3 regions of the Caproiciproducens puteiluti genome follow, and region 1 is predicted to be linked to each of the others. Evidence: riboswitches for the same ligand, from Rfam matches in the RefSeq annotation. Region 1 holds a riboswitch; each other region holds the start of a gene.
The links. A riboswitch is a leader RNA that binds a small molecule or an ion and turns the genes downstream of it on or off. The one in region 1 is predicted to bind cyclic di-GMP.
Positions count from the first base shown of each region.

Region 2: linked by a shared signal. The riboswitch ahead of ACRQU7_RS04055 (methyl-accepting chemotaxis protein) and the one ahead of ACRQU7_RS01135 (methyl-accepting chemotaxis protein) in region 1 are both predicted to bind cyclic di-GMP.
Region 3: linked by a shared signal. The riboswitch ahead of ACRQU7_RS10895 (sigma-70 family RNA polymerase sigma factor) and the one ahead of ACRQU7_RS01135 (methyl-accepting chemotaxis protein) in region 1 are both predicted to bind cyclic di-GMP.

Region 1 is NZ_CP194790.1:238,069-242,379, forward strand. Features, by position in the region: gene ACRQU7_RS01135 (methyl-accepting chemotaxis protein) at 1-1,609, opposite strand, end outside; cyclic di-GMP riboswitch class I at 1,765-1,845, opposite strand; gene ACRQU7_RS01140 (glycerate kinase family protein) at 1,924-3,057, opposite strand; gene ACRQU7_RS01145 (D-2-hydroxyacid dehydrogenase) at 3,272-4,231, opposite strand; gene ACRQU7_RS01150 (sugar phosphate isomerase/epimerase family protein) at 4,261-4,311, opposite strand, start outside.
Region 2 is NZ_CP194790.1:827,731-832,041, reverse strand. Features, by position in the region: gene ACRQU7_RS04060 (PTS sugar transporter subunit IIA) at 1-378, opposite strand, end outside; gene ACRQU7_RS04055 (methyl-accepting chemotaxis protein) at 842-2,638, opposite strand; cyclic di-GMP riboswitch class I at 2,794-2,874, opposite strand; gene ACRQU7_RS04050 (MalY/PatB family protein) at 2,896-4,077, opposite strand; gene nifJ (pyruvate:ferredoxin (flavodoxin) oxidoreductase) at 4,154-4,311, opposite strand, start outside.
Region 3 is NZ_CP194790.1:2,227,861-2,232,171, reverse strand. Features, by position in the region: gene ACRQU7_RS10905 (hypothetical protein) at 172-327, opposite strand; gene ACRQU7_RS10900 (recombinase family protein) at 339-725, opposite strand; gene ACRQU7_RS10895 (sigma-70 family RNA polymerase sigma factor) at 1,283-1,732, opposite strand; cyclic di-GMP riboswitch class I at 2,143-2,234, opposite strand; gene ACRQU7_RS10890 (hypothetical protein) at 2,330-2,599, opposite strand; gene arsA (arsenical pump-driving ATPase) at 2,673-4,311, opposite strand, start outside.

The DNA.
Region 1 (4,311 bases):
CTGCGGCACTTTCTTCAGCGGTTGCAGAGTTTGTCTGTACTACAGAGGAAATTTGTTCTACACCTAATGTTATCTGTCCGATAGAATCTGCCTGCTGCTTTGACGCTCTTGATATTTGATCAACGATATCCGCAACCTCTTTTGTATTATCCACGACAAGAAGAAGAGAGTTCGCGGTTTCATTTGCAATTCTTGTGCCATTCTTCACCTGTTTCATGGAATTCTCAATCAAATCGGTCGTGTTTTTTGCGGCCTCGGCACTCTTACTGGCCAAATTTCTTACCTCATCCGCTACAACGGCAAAGCCCTTGCCTGCCGCACCTGCCCTTGCCGCTTCGACCGCCGCATTCAATGCAAGAATATTTGTCTGGAAAGCAATGTCTTCAATCGTTTTAATGATTTTCCCGATCTGGCCGGATGACTCGCTGATTTGAGACATGGCGCCTACCATTTCTCCCATGTGCCGATTGCTGATCTCTATTTCGGCGCGGACATTGTTTACATTTCTGCTTGCATCGGTGGCGTGTGCCGCATTTTGCTGAACCTGAGCGGATATTTCTGAGATTGATGCGGCAAGCTCTTCCACCGAGCTAGCCTGTTCGGTTGCACCCTGCGCCAACGCCTGGGAACTATCGGAAATTTGACTGGCGCCGCTTGAAACCTGCTCCGAGGCCTGATTGATCTGGCCCAGGGTATCATTAAATGATGCCAAAATGCCAAGGCAGGAATCTTTCAGATCCGCATAATCGCCATTGTAATCCAATGCGGGAAGCACCGTAAGGTTACCACGTTCGATCTCGCCGAGGACGTTTGTTATGTCGGCTATGTATGACCTTATCGATGCAATGGATTCCGTAAAAGCTGCGCTCAGTTGTCCGATTTCATCCCTCGAATTCACGCTGACCTGCACTTGTAAATCGCCCTTCGCCATTTTCCGGGCGGCCTCAACCATATCTTTTACAGGTCTGCTGATGCTGCGTGAAATTGCTAAGGCGATGATAAGGGAAAGCACAAGAGTAATTACAAGAATGGCGAGCATGGATACTGTGGTTGTATTTCTCTGCGCGGTAAGATCCGCGGATATTTGATCTCCCTTGCTTGTTTTTTCACTAAACAGTGTGTTGATTGAAGTTGTTAAATTATCAAATATAGGCGCACCCTCAGTAACCAACAGCCTGTTTGCCTGCTCGTCGTTATTCTCTAAAGCAAGTTCGACGACACGGGATTTCAAATCTTTATATGCTTCCAGATTTTCCTGAATCATATTATAATGTCCGGTTTCGATTACGCCCACCAATGTTTTTTGAATTTCCGCTAAATCCTGATCAATGGCCGCTCCTGATTTATCCAAATTATCAACCGCGCTTTGGATTGTCTGCTGATCGGCTGCAATGATCATTTCTTGTAAAATGGATCGGCTGTTATTGAATTCCGCACTCAGGCGCCCCACATCACCCTGAGCAAATCCATATTTGATCAAAGCATTGCCATAACCCGAATCCATGTTTTGCAGCATGAAAAATCCTACCACGCTGCCAATACTTGAAATGAATGCAACCAAAATAAAAGTAGCAATTAATTTTTTGCCAATTTTCATATTTTTTAACATACAGATACCCCTTTTAAATATTTTTGAACGATTTCAAAAATTTTTCCATTCTTATAAACCTTTATTTAGCTATACTTACTGGCCATAATTCTCTGAACTTTCAGCAAATATTCTATAATAAAGCCGTGGTACAATATTGTACCACGGCCACACAGCATGGTAACCCGGCTGTCTTCATAAACATTAGACCCGTGGCTTTGCGTCCCCGCCTTTCGATGTGTTTGCTATTTTCAAAATGTGATTAAATAATGATAAGGTAACTGACTTATGTAAAAAATATCAAAACTCAAACGAATGCTATAAAAGAATCCTTTTCACTGCCCCAGCCGAATCAAAAACTGCATCAGATTATCGATAGTGAGTGCTAAATCGCTTTTGCTTCGCTGTTTGGCCTCCTTGAAATCCACAGCAACACGGTTGATACTGAACACTCCCGAAACCCCCTCCTGATAAGCCTGCTCAATGCCGTCGCCGATATCTCCCACAACGGCCACAAGGGGAACTCCCAGGCTCTTTGCATGCCGCGCGACACCGATGACCACTTTTCCTCTCAGACTCTGGGTGTCCATTTTCCCCTCGCCGCTGATGATCAAATCCGCGTTTGCCGCCAGACTGTCGAATCCGACCGTATTGAGGATCGTTTCAATTCCCATTTGCAGCTCAGCGCCAAAAAAGGCAATCAGCCCGCCGCCCATTCCGCCCGCGGCGCCGGCGCCGGCAATTTGCGCAATATCAATACCCAATTGTTCCCGTATTACGCGGGAAGCGCTTCTCAGACCTTTATCCAGAGTTTTCACGAGGTTTTCATCCGCTCCCTTTTGCGGGGCAAATACACAGGCGGCACCATTTTCACCGTACAGTGGATTATCAATGTCGCACATTCCCACGATTTCAACATTCCTGAGCGCAGGGTTGAGTCCGGACACATCGATCCGGTCAATCTCGCAGAGAGTTCCGCCGGTTGGGACAAATAAATTTCCCTCTTTGTCATAGAATTTTATACCGGCCGCAGCCGCGGCCCCGGTTCCGAGGTCATTGGTACAGCTTCCCCCGATCCCCACGATGATCTTATTACAGCCATGAATCGCGGCATGCTCCATCAGCTGCCCTACTCCATAGGTAGTGGTTTTGTCCGGGTGCTTATCGTCGTCGACAAGCGGCAGTCCCGCACAGGCCGCCAGCTCCACCACAGCGGTACCGGAACCGATCACTCCATAAAAAGCCTGCATATCCTCCATATAGGGCCCTTTCACCTGAGTAAAAACCTTGCGGCCTCCCATCGCAGTTAAGAACGCGTCCACGCTGCCCTCTCCGCCGTCTGCGACGGGGATCGAAATTACTTCCGACCGAGGATAATGGGTTTTTATTTGATTTTTCATGATCTCGCAGATTTCCATGGAGCTCATGGTTCCCTTAAATGAATCCGGGATTAAAACAACTTTTTCCACAGGCGAACACTCCTTTTGTCCTTCTTTATGCTTCTCGAAAATCCGAACCTTTGAGAAAGAAATAGTTTAACGGTACTGATTGTAAATGCCAATGGAACGTAAATTTAATAAATTTACGTTCCACGGAACAGGCAGAAAACGATCGGGCGCAAAATTTGATGACGGGCTTACTGTCAAATAATTTCGCTTCCGATGTTTTCGGGGATAGTCAGGTTTATTTGTTTACAACATTAATTGGATTCCCGTCGAGGAATGCTTTCAAGTCCTGAACCGCAATATCCATCAGGCGCTGGCGGCTTTCTTTTGGAGCCCATGAAATATGAGGAGTCAGGATAGCATTTTTTGCTTTCAAAAGCGGGTTGTCCGCCTGAATCGGCTCGGTGGAAACAACGTCACATCCCGCGCCGGCAACTTTTCCGCTGTTGAGCGCGTCGGCCAGGTCCTGCTCTACAATCAGCGGACCGCGCGAGTTGTTGACGATGATGACGCCGTCCTTCATCTTAGCGATGCTGTCCTTATTAATGATCCCCTGTGTGGATGGAAACAGCGGACAATGCAGTGAAATGGTATCGGACTGCGCAAGCAGTTCATCCAGAGTGACGTATTGGCAGGTTTCACCCTCCAGCGCCGGGTTCCGATACTCGTCATACGCAACAACTTTCATTCCAAGCGCCTGTGCGATTTTTGCCGTTGCCTGTCCGATCTTTCCAAATCCGATGATGCCCATTGTTTTGCCGGCCAGTTCAATCAGCGGGTAATTCCAAAAACACCAGTCCTGATTTAAGGTCCAGTCACCGCGCAGAACGGCGGCGGAATGTTCACCGATATGATGGCAGACTTCCAGCAAAAGCGCAATGGCGAACTGAGCCACGGCAGCCGTTCCGTAAGTCGGAATATTGGAAACGACAATCCCCTTCTGCTTTGCGGCTGTAACATCCACCACATTGTAGCCTGTCGCCAAAACACCCACATATTTTATGCCGCGGCAAGCCTGAAGTGTTTCCGCGCTGATCGGCGTTTTATTCGTGATGACGATCTCCGCGTCTCCAATGCGTTCCACGATCTCATCGGCAGGTGTGCGGTCGTATACCGTTACCTGCCCTAATTTTTCAAATCCCTCCCAGCTTAAATCGCCGGGATTCTCCGTGTAGCCGTCCAAAATCACTATTTTCATTGCAGATTCCTTTCTTTATACACCATTCATCAGTCTTCCAGCAACGCCCATGCGCGGTTCAGCACACGCTTTGCGTTTGC
Region 2 (4,311 bases), 590 kb from region 1:
GGTATTTCTGCTTACCTTCAGTTCCTCGGACATTTCTTCAATGGTATTGATTTCATTGGAGAGGAGACTTTCGCAGATAATCAGCGCAACGCGTTCATCCTGGGTGAAAATGTAATTAAATTTCCTCCCGCCTTCCAAAGAAAGGTTCTCCCACCAGGTTTTCTGCTCATCCAGCAGCTTGATTCCTCTGTTTCTTCTGCTGCTGATCGTGGAAATCCCCGCCAGCTTAAATGTATCGTTGATTTTGCAAAGATCGTACTGTGTGTTTCGCCTTGTCTGTCCTAATTGCGCGGAAAGGGAATCAATCGTAACATAATCATCATATTTCGCAAGTGCGTCCAGTACATGCCCGCATCGCCTGTCCAAACTAAAAAACAACCGTTACACCACCTATCCAAGTTTACAATCCGCTGGCTGTTTCTGTTTCGCAGTTTATGAAATTAATGACCGGCTTCTTAACAGCTTGGGTCAATCATATCATTCCGGTTTATCTTCGAGAAGTCCTATTTTTGTGCTAATTGCAGCAAAAACAGACACAATCCAGCAATTGTTTTTATCTTTCTTCCAACAACAGCATTTTTAGTACTCGCCGTTTTGCAACCCTCCGGGTTTTATTGTATTGTAAATATCCGTCCCCGAGGTGGAAGGAACGGAAGAATATCAAGGGACGGGCAGCACAAAATGAACAGAAAAAGGGAGAGTCCCGGGATTCAGTAAATCCCGGGACTCTCCCTTTCGATATCAATAAGCTTTTTCTTATCAGACCTCGTCTGTGGATAAGCAGGCCAAGGCTCCTGCCGAAATTACCGAAAACAGACGTTTGGCATCCACACAAAACCCTTTATGCCTGCAGCTCTTCCGGTTCGGAGCACCCGTCCTCACTGAGCCCCTCTTTAGGTCCCGGTTCCTGCCACAGCAGCCTCTCATCGGCAAATCCGGCTGTCCGTTCCGCTTCGTTTTCCTCTCTTAACCGGAACCTTTTTACAAGCGCATTGAGCGTCTGAGCCTGACCGGAAAGCTCTTCGTTCGACGCGGCGCTTTCCTCCGCCGTTGCGGAATTGGTCTGCACCACATTGGAAATCTGGTCGACTCCCGTGGTGATCTGAGCGATCGCGTCGGATTGGCGTCGGGATGCCTGTGATATCTTTTCCACCGCGCTTGAAACCGTTTCCGCTCCTTCCACAACCCTTTGCAGAGATTTTGCAGTTTCATCCGCAATTTTGCTGCCGTTTTTGACCTGCTTTATAGACTCTTCGATCAGGGAAGTGGTATTCTGGGCTGCCTGTGCGCTTTTGCTGGCCAGACTTCGCACCTCACCGGCCACAACGGCAAAGCCCTTCCCCGCGGCTCCCGCTCTGGCTGCCTCCACTGCGGCGTTCAGTGCAAGAATATTGGTCTGGAAGGCGATGTCCTCGATCGTCTTGATGATTTTCCCGATCCGGCCCGACGAATCGTCGATCCTTGCCATGGCATTCATCATCTCCTGCATATGTCCGTTGCTGATCTCGATTTCCCTGCTGACATCCCTGACCGTCAAAATGGCGTTGGCCGCGTGCTCCGCGTTGTCCCGGATATGCGCGGATACCTCCATAATGGAAGCGGAGAGCTCCTCGACGGAGCTTGCCTGCTCCGTTGCGCCCTGCGCCAGCGCCTGGGCCCCGTTGGATATCTGCTCCGCGCCGCCCGTAACCTGTTCGGAAGCCCGACTGATCTGAAGCAGGACGTCATTGAGTGAAGCAGCAATGCCGCCGATGGATTCCTGCAGCTCCACAAAATCCCCCTTATACTCCATTTCATTTACAATACACAAATCTCCTTTTGCCATTTGCGCAAGCTTGACCGATATGTCCGCAATGCATTGCTTGATATATTCGACGGTTTCCGAAAATGCGGCGCCCAGCTGCCCGATTTCATCATGGGAATCGACCTGAATCTGCACATTGAGATCGCCCTCCGCCATTCTCCGGGCCGCCGCCGCCATTTCCGTTACCGGTCTGCTGATTCCGCGGGAAATCCGCAGCGCAACGATGCACGAGACAACCATCGTAAGAAGGATCACCGAGAAAATAAACACCGTGGCCCCTGTTCCCTGAGCGGACAGGCTTGACGACACCTGGTTCCCGGTTTTGATTTTCCCGCTGATCAATGCATTGGCTGAAGCTTCTATTTTATCCGCAATGGGCTCGACCTGATCCGACAGCATCGTTCTTGCCTGTGCGTCCTTATTTTCTATGGCCAGGGTGACCACCTGATCGGCCAGGGTCTTATATTCATCGATGTTTTCCTGAATGGTCTTAAAATCCTGCAGCTCCTGTTCCGTGGTCATTCTGCCGTTGAGAGTCGCAAGGTATTGATTGAGCTTCTCGTTGGATTGGGAGAGCAGATCGGAATCGGTCATCATTTTCTGAACATCCGGATCGATGACAATATTCCTTACAATCACGCCGTTGTGGTTAAACTCTGAATTGAACAGGCCGATATCTCCCTGAGAAAAGCCGTAATCGACCAAAGCTTTTTTGTAATTGGTGTTCATATTCGTCATGACGCTGAGCCCCACGATCCCCGCAATACTGGAAATAACCGCCACGCAAAGAAAAGACAGAATCAGCTTTTTACCGATCTTCCTATTTTTCAACATTTTCATCCTCCCCAAATTTATTCCGGCCGGCGCGTCGGGTGCCGGACCGGGAACACTGAACTGCGGCTTGCAATGGATACGCCGATTCATGCCGCTTTCTGCTTGACCGGAAACACAGCAAAGCCGCGGTACTGTCTTGTGCCGCGGCTTTCTGGAATGGCAACCCGGCTGTCATAGATAACTTTAGACCCGTGGCTTTGCGTCCCCGCCTTTTGACGGGTTTGCTATTTTCATCGTTTTATTCAGACGTATGCTCCTCAGCTCTGCGGAAGCTTCCTGATTTCCCTGACCAAGCTGCTTACCGCTGTGCCGACATTTTTCGCGGAGGTCGCAAGGTTCATGCGCATATGGGTGTCCGCCCTGTTTTCATAGAACCACTCCCCGTAATCCAGGGCAAGACCGCAACGGTTCTGTATAAAATCGTGCAGCTGTTCACAGGGAACGTAAGCGCCCAGATCGATCCACACCAGATAGGTTCCTTCCAGCGGAGAGACCGTAATTTCCGGAAACTCGCGCATCAGCGTGTCACGCAGATAGCGGTAGTTTTCCGCGATGATATTGAGGATCCGCTCCAGCCACGGTTCCCCGTTGCGGTAAGCGGCCTCCACCGCGGCATATCCGAACACGGAGCCTCTGGTAACGCGGATGGACTTGGCGTATCTGTCAAACCGTTCCCTGATTTCCCTGTCGGGAATGACTGCGAAGGAGTTTTTGCACCCGGCGAGATTAAAGGTTTTGGAGGCCGAAGTCAGCGTCGCCAGCATGTCGTCGTAATCCCCGGCGGCTGCCGCGGGGATATGGCGATGGCCGCCGAAGGTAATGTCCTGATGGATTTCGTCGCTGACCACGAACACGCCTCTGTGTTTGCAGATATCCAAAATCCCGTTCAGCTCCGTCCTGCTCCAAACCCGTCCGACCGGGTTGTGGGGAGAGCAAAGAAGAAATAATTTTACATGATTAACCCGGATAGTATCCTCAAATTTTTTCAGATCAACGGTATAATGCCCGCCGGTGTTCACCAGGTCGCAGCAGATGAGCTTTCGTCCCGTGTCCCTGACCGCGTCCATAAACGGATAATAGCACGGAGTCAGAATCATGCAGGCTTCTCCCGGCAGCGTCATTGCGTTGATGAACCAGTACAGACCGGAAACGACCCCGGGCGTATAACGAAGCCACTCTTTTTTGACCTCATAGCCGTGTTTCTTCTTTTCCCAATCGATAAAGGACTGATAATATCCGTCGCCCACAAAAGAATACCCGTAAACCCCAAAATCAATGATCTTCTTCAGCGCCTCATGGACGCAGCCGGGCGCCGGAAAGTCCATATCCGCTATCCACATCGGCAGTAAATCATCCGCACCGAATTTGGCCGAGGCACCGTCCCACTTAGTGCTGTTCGTCCCCCGCCGTTCTGCGGCATCAACCCTATCAATATCCATTTTTCTCCTTCTTTTATAAAGCGGCCGCCGTTTCTGCCTGCACATTTTTCGGAAAGTGGCGGCACAGGACGCGGGTTTAATCCATATTGAGCTCAGAAAGTCTCTTTAGATGCTCGTAATTCTGTTTGGAATATTCTTCGGCCCTTGTAAAGAGCTCCTCGGCGCGCTGCGGGAAGGCACGTGTCAGCGAATTGTAGCGGACCTCTCCCATAATAAAGTCGCGGTAGCTTGCCG
Region 3 (4,311 bases), 2.0 Mb from region 1:
TCGTTGGTGTTTTGAGTGAGAGACCGGACACTTGATTTTATTCAATTGTCAAGGAGCAGTTGGTTTTTTGCCAACGCCATTATCTCACACAAAGCAGGAAAAAGCTATACAAATAGCTGATTTTTCGCATATTGACATTAGAAAAAACCGCCTTTAAATTGTGCTTTGCGTTTATGCTGTCCTAACTACATAAGCATTTATCAAAGCCTTTTTTATGAAATCAGCCGCTTCTTTGTTCGGCTCCGCAGAAAAAAGCAATGTGACAGGTAGTCCATTTACTTGGATTCTTATAGTCTCAGCTCTTGTATCCGGCTGCTTTGCCTTCATAGTGAAGCCTCCTATTCCATGCCCATGGTGAGCTCATGGATTGCATTGATATCTCTGAACAATCTGATTTCTCCTTCCAGCGGTGAATAGAGCTTTATGCCCGACTGCTCCAGCTTCCGGAGAAAATCCAGCGTTTGTGCCGAATCTCTCCCGAGGCGGCTTAGTTGTTTTACTAACAAGACATCCATCCTGTCTTGTTCAGCGGCACGTTCGACTGCAATCAGGCCGGGGCGATTATATTTCAGGCCGCTTCCCAAATCCTCGGAACAGCCAACAATGGTGAATCCCAGCTGATCCGCATAGTCATAGAGCTCTTTTTTCTGACCTTTCAGCATGCCGTGGGCATCCTCCGGCGCGTCAATGCGGCAGTACAGCCACGCTCTTTTTTTCAGTCCCATTATAAAAACCTCCTGTTCCTAAATAATGTGGTTTGACCTCACAAGGGCGCGGCAGGGCGCAATTGTCCTGCCGCGTAGTTTCTAAGGTCAAACGATTTGCTTGTTCTTCATTTCAATTTAATGCTTCTATTCGGCACTGCTTCCCGAAGCGAGGGCGGCAACATAAATGGTTTGCCGGTTAAGCAAACACCATAGGGATTTCACCTCTCCGTGGTTCTCACCGAGCCGCCCCCATTGCGTGATCCCGCTTTCAGGCGGGGCTGTGGCTGGACGGAAGTAGCGTTAGCACTGTCCGTTTCATTGCGAAACAACCCACCACGGGCTGCTTTATAACCGGGCTTTGCCGCTCGTCGCCTTCGATGCCATCGGTTCAACGGATGTCTGTCACCCATCCGCAGGTAGTCTTGGCGCGCCCGTCAATGTCGCTGCCGCTCATCACGGCCGGACAGATCATGTATTTATGTTGCCGGATATGAAATTTTCAAGGAGCAATGAGGGAAGAGTAAAACCCCCTCACTTATTTCCACGTTGAGTGAGGGGGTTGAGCGGATAAATTTTTATTTTCCCATAAGTTTTTTTAATTCCGCCAGGATTTTTACCTTTCTATCGTGAATTGTCCGCTGCGCGATCCCGGTTTCTCTGGATAGCTGGCGCTCGCTCTTATCCATAAAAAAGAGAGCCGTGATCAACTCCTGTTCTTCCGGGGCGAGATGTTTGAGGCAGGCCAGCATTTTCCCGATCAGCACCGTCTTGATCGCGGCATCCTCAACACTTTCAATCTCGGTGACAAACTGTCTGTTTTCCTCCAGAAGCCGCTCGTAGGAGTCCTCTCGGCTGGGAAGGTATGTAGCGGTGCCACTGCCATAATCAATCCTGCACCGTTCGACTTTGATGTCGTACTGCTGGTATTCCATCAGGCGGTCGCTTTTCTCCAGAACCTCGATAATTTCTTTGCTTACATCGGGATATTTATCCCGGTAATTTGTTTTTCTCCGATACTTTGCCATAAGCTTGTCCTCCATTTCGTGATTGTTGAAATCCGGAAATGAAGAACAAGCGGAGGGGATCGGCAATGTCGATTCGACACGCTTCTACAAAAAGAAAAGAGCTTAAAATCGAAACTGTTCTTTAGCGGTCGAGGCGGGGCTTTTGTTGTCGAAAATAAAAAATCAGCACTTTGCCCGGGACGGCAAAGTGCTGATTTTTGAATATATTCAGTTAATGGAGGCGAGTGTGTACGGGATTCGCCGTCTTTATTTCAACCTCCGGAAAAGGAAGAAGTAAAGAATATTCATGGGTTCCCCTTTCACCAAGGGACATAGCAGAGCCATGAATGATCTTTGTTCAAATTATCCGTCAGAAGCTATAAAAACAATGAAAGCCTGCCCGTAAAAAGGGCAAGCTTTCAAGTGCGACTTCCGGCAGCCAGGCTGTCATAGCGCGCTTTTACGCACTTTAGACCCTATGGCTTTGCGTCCCCATCGTTAAATGGGTTTGCCCTTGGTTTGACTATTTTGTTGTTTTAACATCTTTCGGCTTGTGCTTCCGTATGATAGGCGCACGTGATTTGCAGGGAATGGGGGGATTCCATATTACTGTTTCCATCAACAGCAGCATGACTGATCGTCCTGAATGGTCAGCTCGCCATTTTCCGCTGCAAGTGTCACAGCCTCTGTCCTTGTTTGAGTCTGGTCATCCATCATAACAGGGACCCCGTCAATGGAAACGGACTTCTCGCCTGCTTGCAATTTGATCAGTTCAAATTGCAAGGATGTGCCGCAGCAGGATTGCTGCTGTGATACTTTTAAACAGTCACAATCATTGGAATCAAATGCCGCCTGAATCAAGGATTTTGCTTCTTCTGTAATTTTCATCTTTCATTTCTCCAGTTCTATCATTTTATGATATCTTTATAATGACACAATCGTCCCATTGGAAAGTGTTAGCTTATATTGTCAGCAGTTTATCTCCTTCGATTTCCTCAGCGCTCCATGCAATTACCGCAAAATTTCCCTTGGAATGTTCATCCACCTTGTTGATCCACTCGATTTCGTTGCTCACCTTTGCGGAAAGTATTTGATTCGTTGTATCGGTCCGGTAGAAAGACGAATTGATTACCCACCATTTTGTTTCGATGCTGGCGCGCTTTAAATCTTCCTCCAGGCGCAGTGCTTCATAGACGGGCGTATCCTCAGCCAAAGTCACAATAATGACCTCGGTTTCATCAGGATTGCGGAGGCGCGGCAGAAGCTTCCGTGCGGATTCGGGGATTTCGCCCTGGGAGCGTTTGATCTCCTGATTGTAGCTTTGTGTGGAATCCAGCAGCAAAAGGGTATGCCCTGTCGGAGCGGTATCGATCACGACGGTCTGGTCTTCCGCTTTCTCTACAACTTCGGCAAAAGCCCGGAATACTGCAATTTCCTGCGTACAGGGAGAACGTAAATCCTCCTCGATATAAGCGATATCATCAGCGGACATGGTTTTCTTTGCATTGGAAAGCACTTCTTCCTGATATTTTTTCAGTTCGGCTTGTTCATCAATATGGCTCATGGTGATGCCGCTGGCCTCGCTGATTACGGATTTCAGGTGCCCGGCCGGGTCCGTCGTAGTCAGATGAACTTTCCTTCCTCTTTTTGAAAGGCCCAGTGCAATTGCGGCCGCAACGGTGGTTTTCCCGACACCGCCTTTCCCCATGGTAAAGATGACCTTTTTATTCGTGCGATACAGATCGTCAATGACATCTTCCAGATGAGGAATCGATTTAGCCCTGACTTTTTCATCGCGGATCTTATACTGATCCTGGGTCAGAAAAGCCCTGACATTGTCAATTCCGGTGATGTTATAAGCCCGCAGCGGAATCCGGTATGCGGTCAGTTTTTTCAAGCCTTGCGGGATGTCATGAAGCGCGTCTTGCTGTTTCCGATACAGGCTCTCGGAAACGCTGTCGTCATAGGAAGTCAGCACGCCGTTGATCACCAGTGTCTGATTGTTGATACCGATCTCCGCCAGTTCCCTGGATGCCCGTTCCGCTTCTTTCAAAGGTGCTTCTTCCGGACGCGAAACAAGAATCAGCGTCGTCTGCTTCCCGTCGGACAAGGTTCTGACGGCTTCTTTATAAACTTCCTTTTTACTTTCCAATCCCGAAAGCTGACCTAAACAGGAAGCTCCATGCGTATTTTCACTGATGAAATTGCTCCAAGCGGACGGCAGTTGCAGCATGCGAAGCGTATGCCCTGTCGGAGCGGTATCGAACAAGATATGATCATAGTCTTTCCGCACCGTTTCATCTGTGATGAATTTTGAAAACTCATTGAAAGCTGCAATCTCGACCGTACACGAACCGGAAAGCTGTTCCTCCATATTTTTAATCACCGCATCAGGCAGCTTGCCGCGATAGGGGCCGATGACACTTTCCCTGTATTCTGCTGCTGCCTGTATGGGATCAAGGTTGGAAACAACCAAATTTGGAACTTCTTTAATCGCTACCCCTTTGTTCGTAAGCTCCGTATGGAAAACGTCCTGCAAATTTGAGGCGGGGTCCGTACTGATTAAAAGCACCTTTTTCCCTTTGTCTGCAAGGGTGACG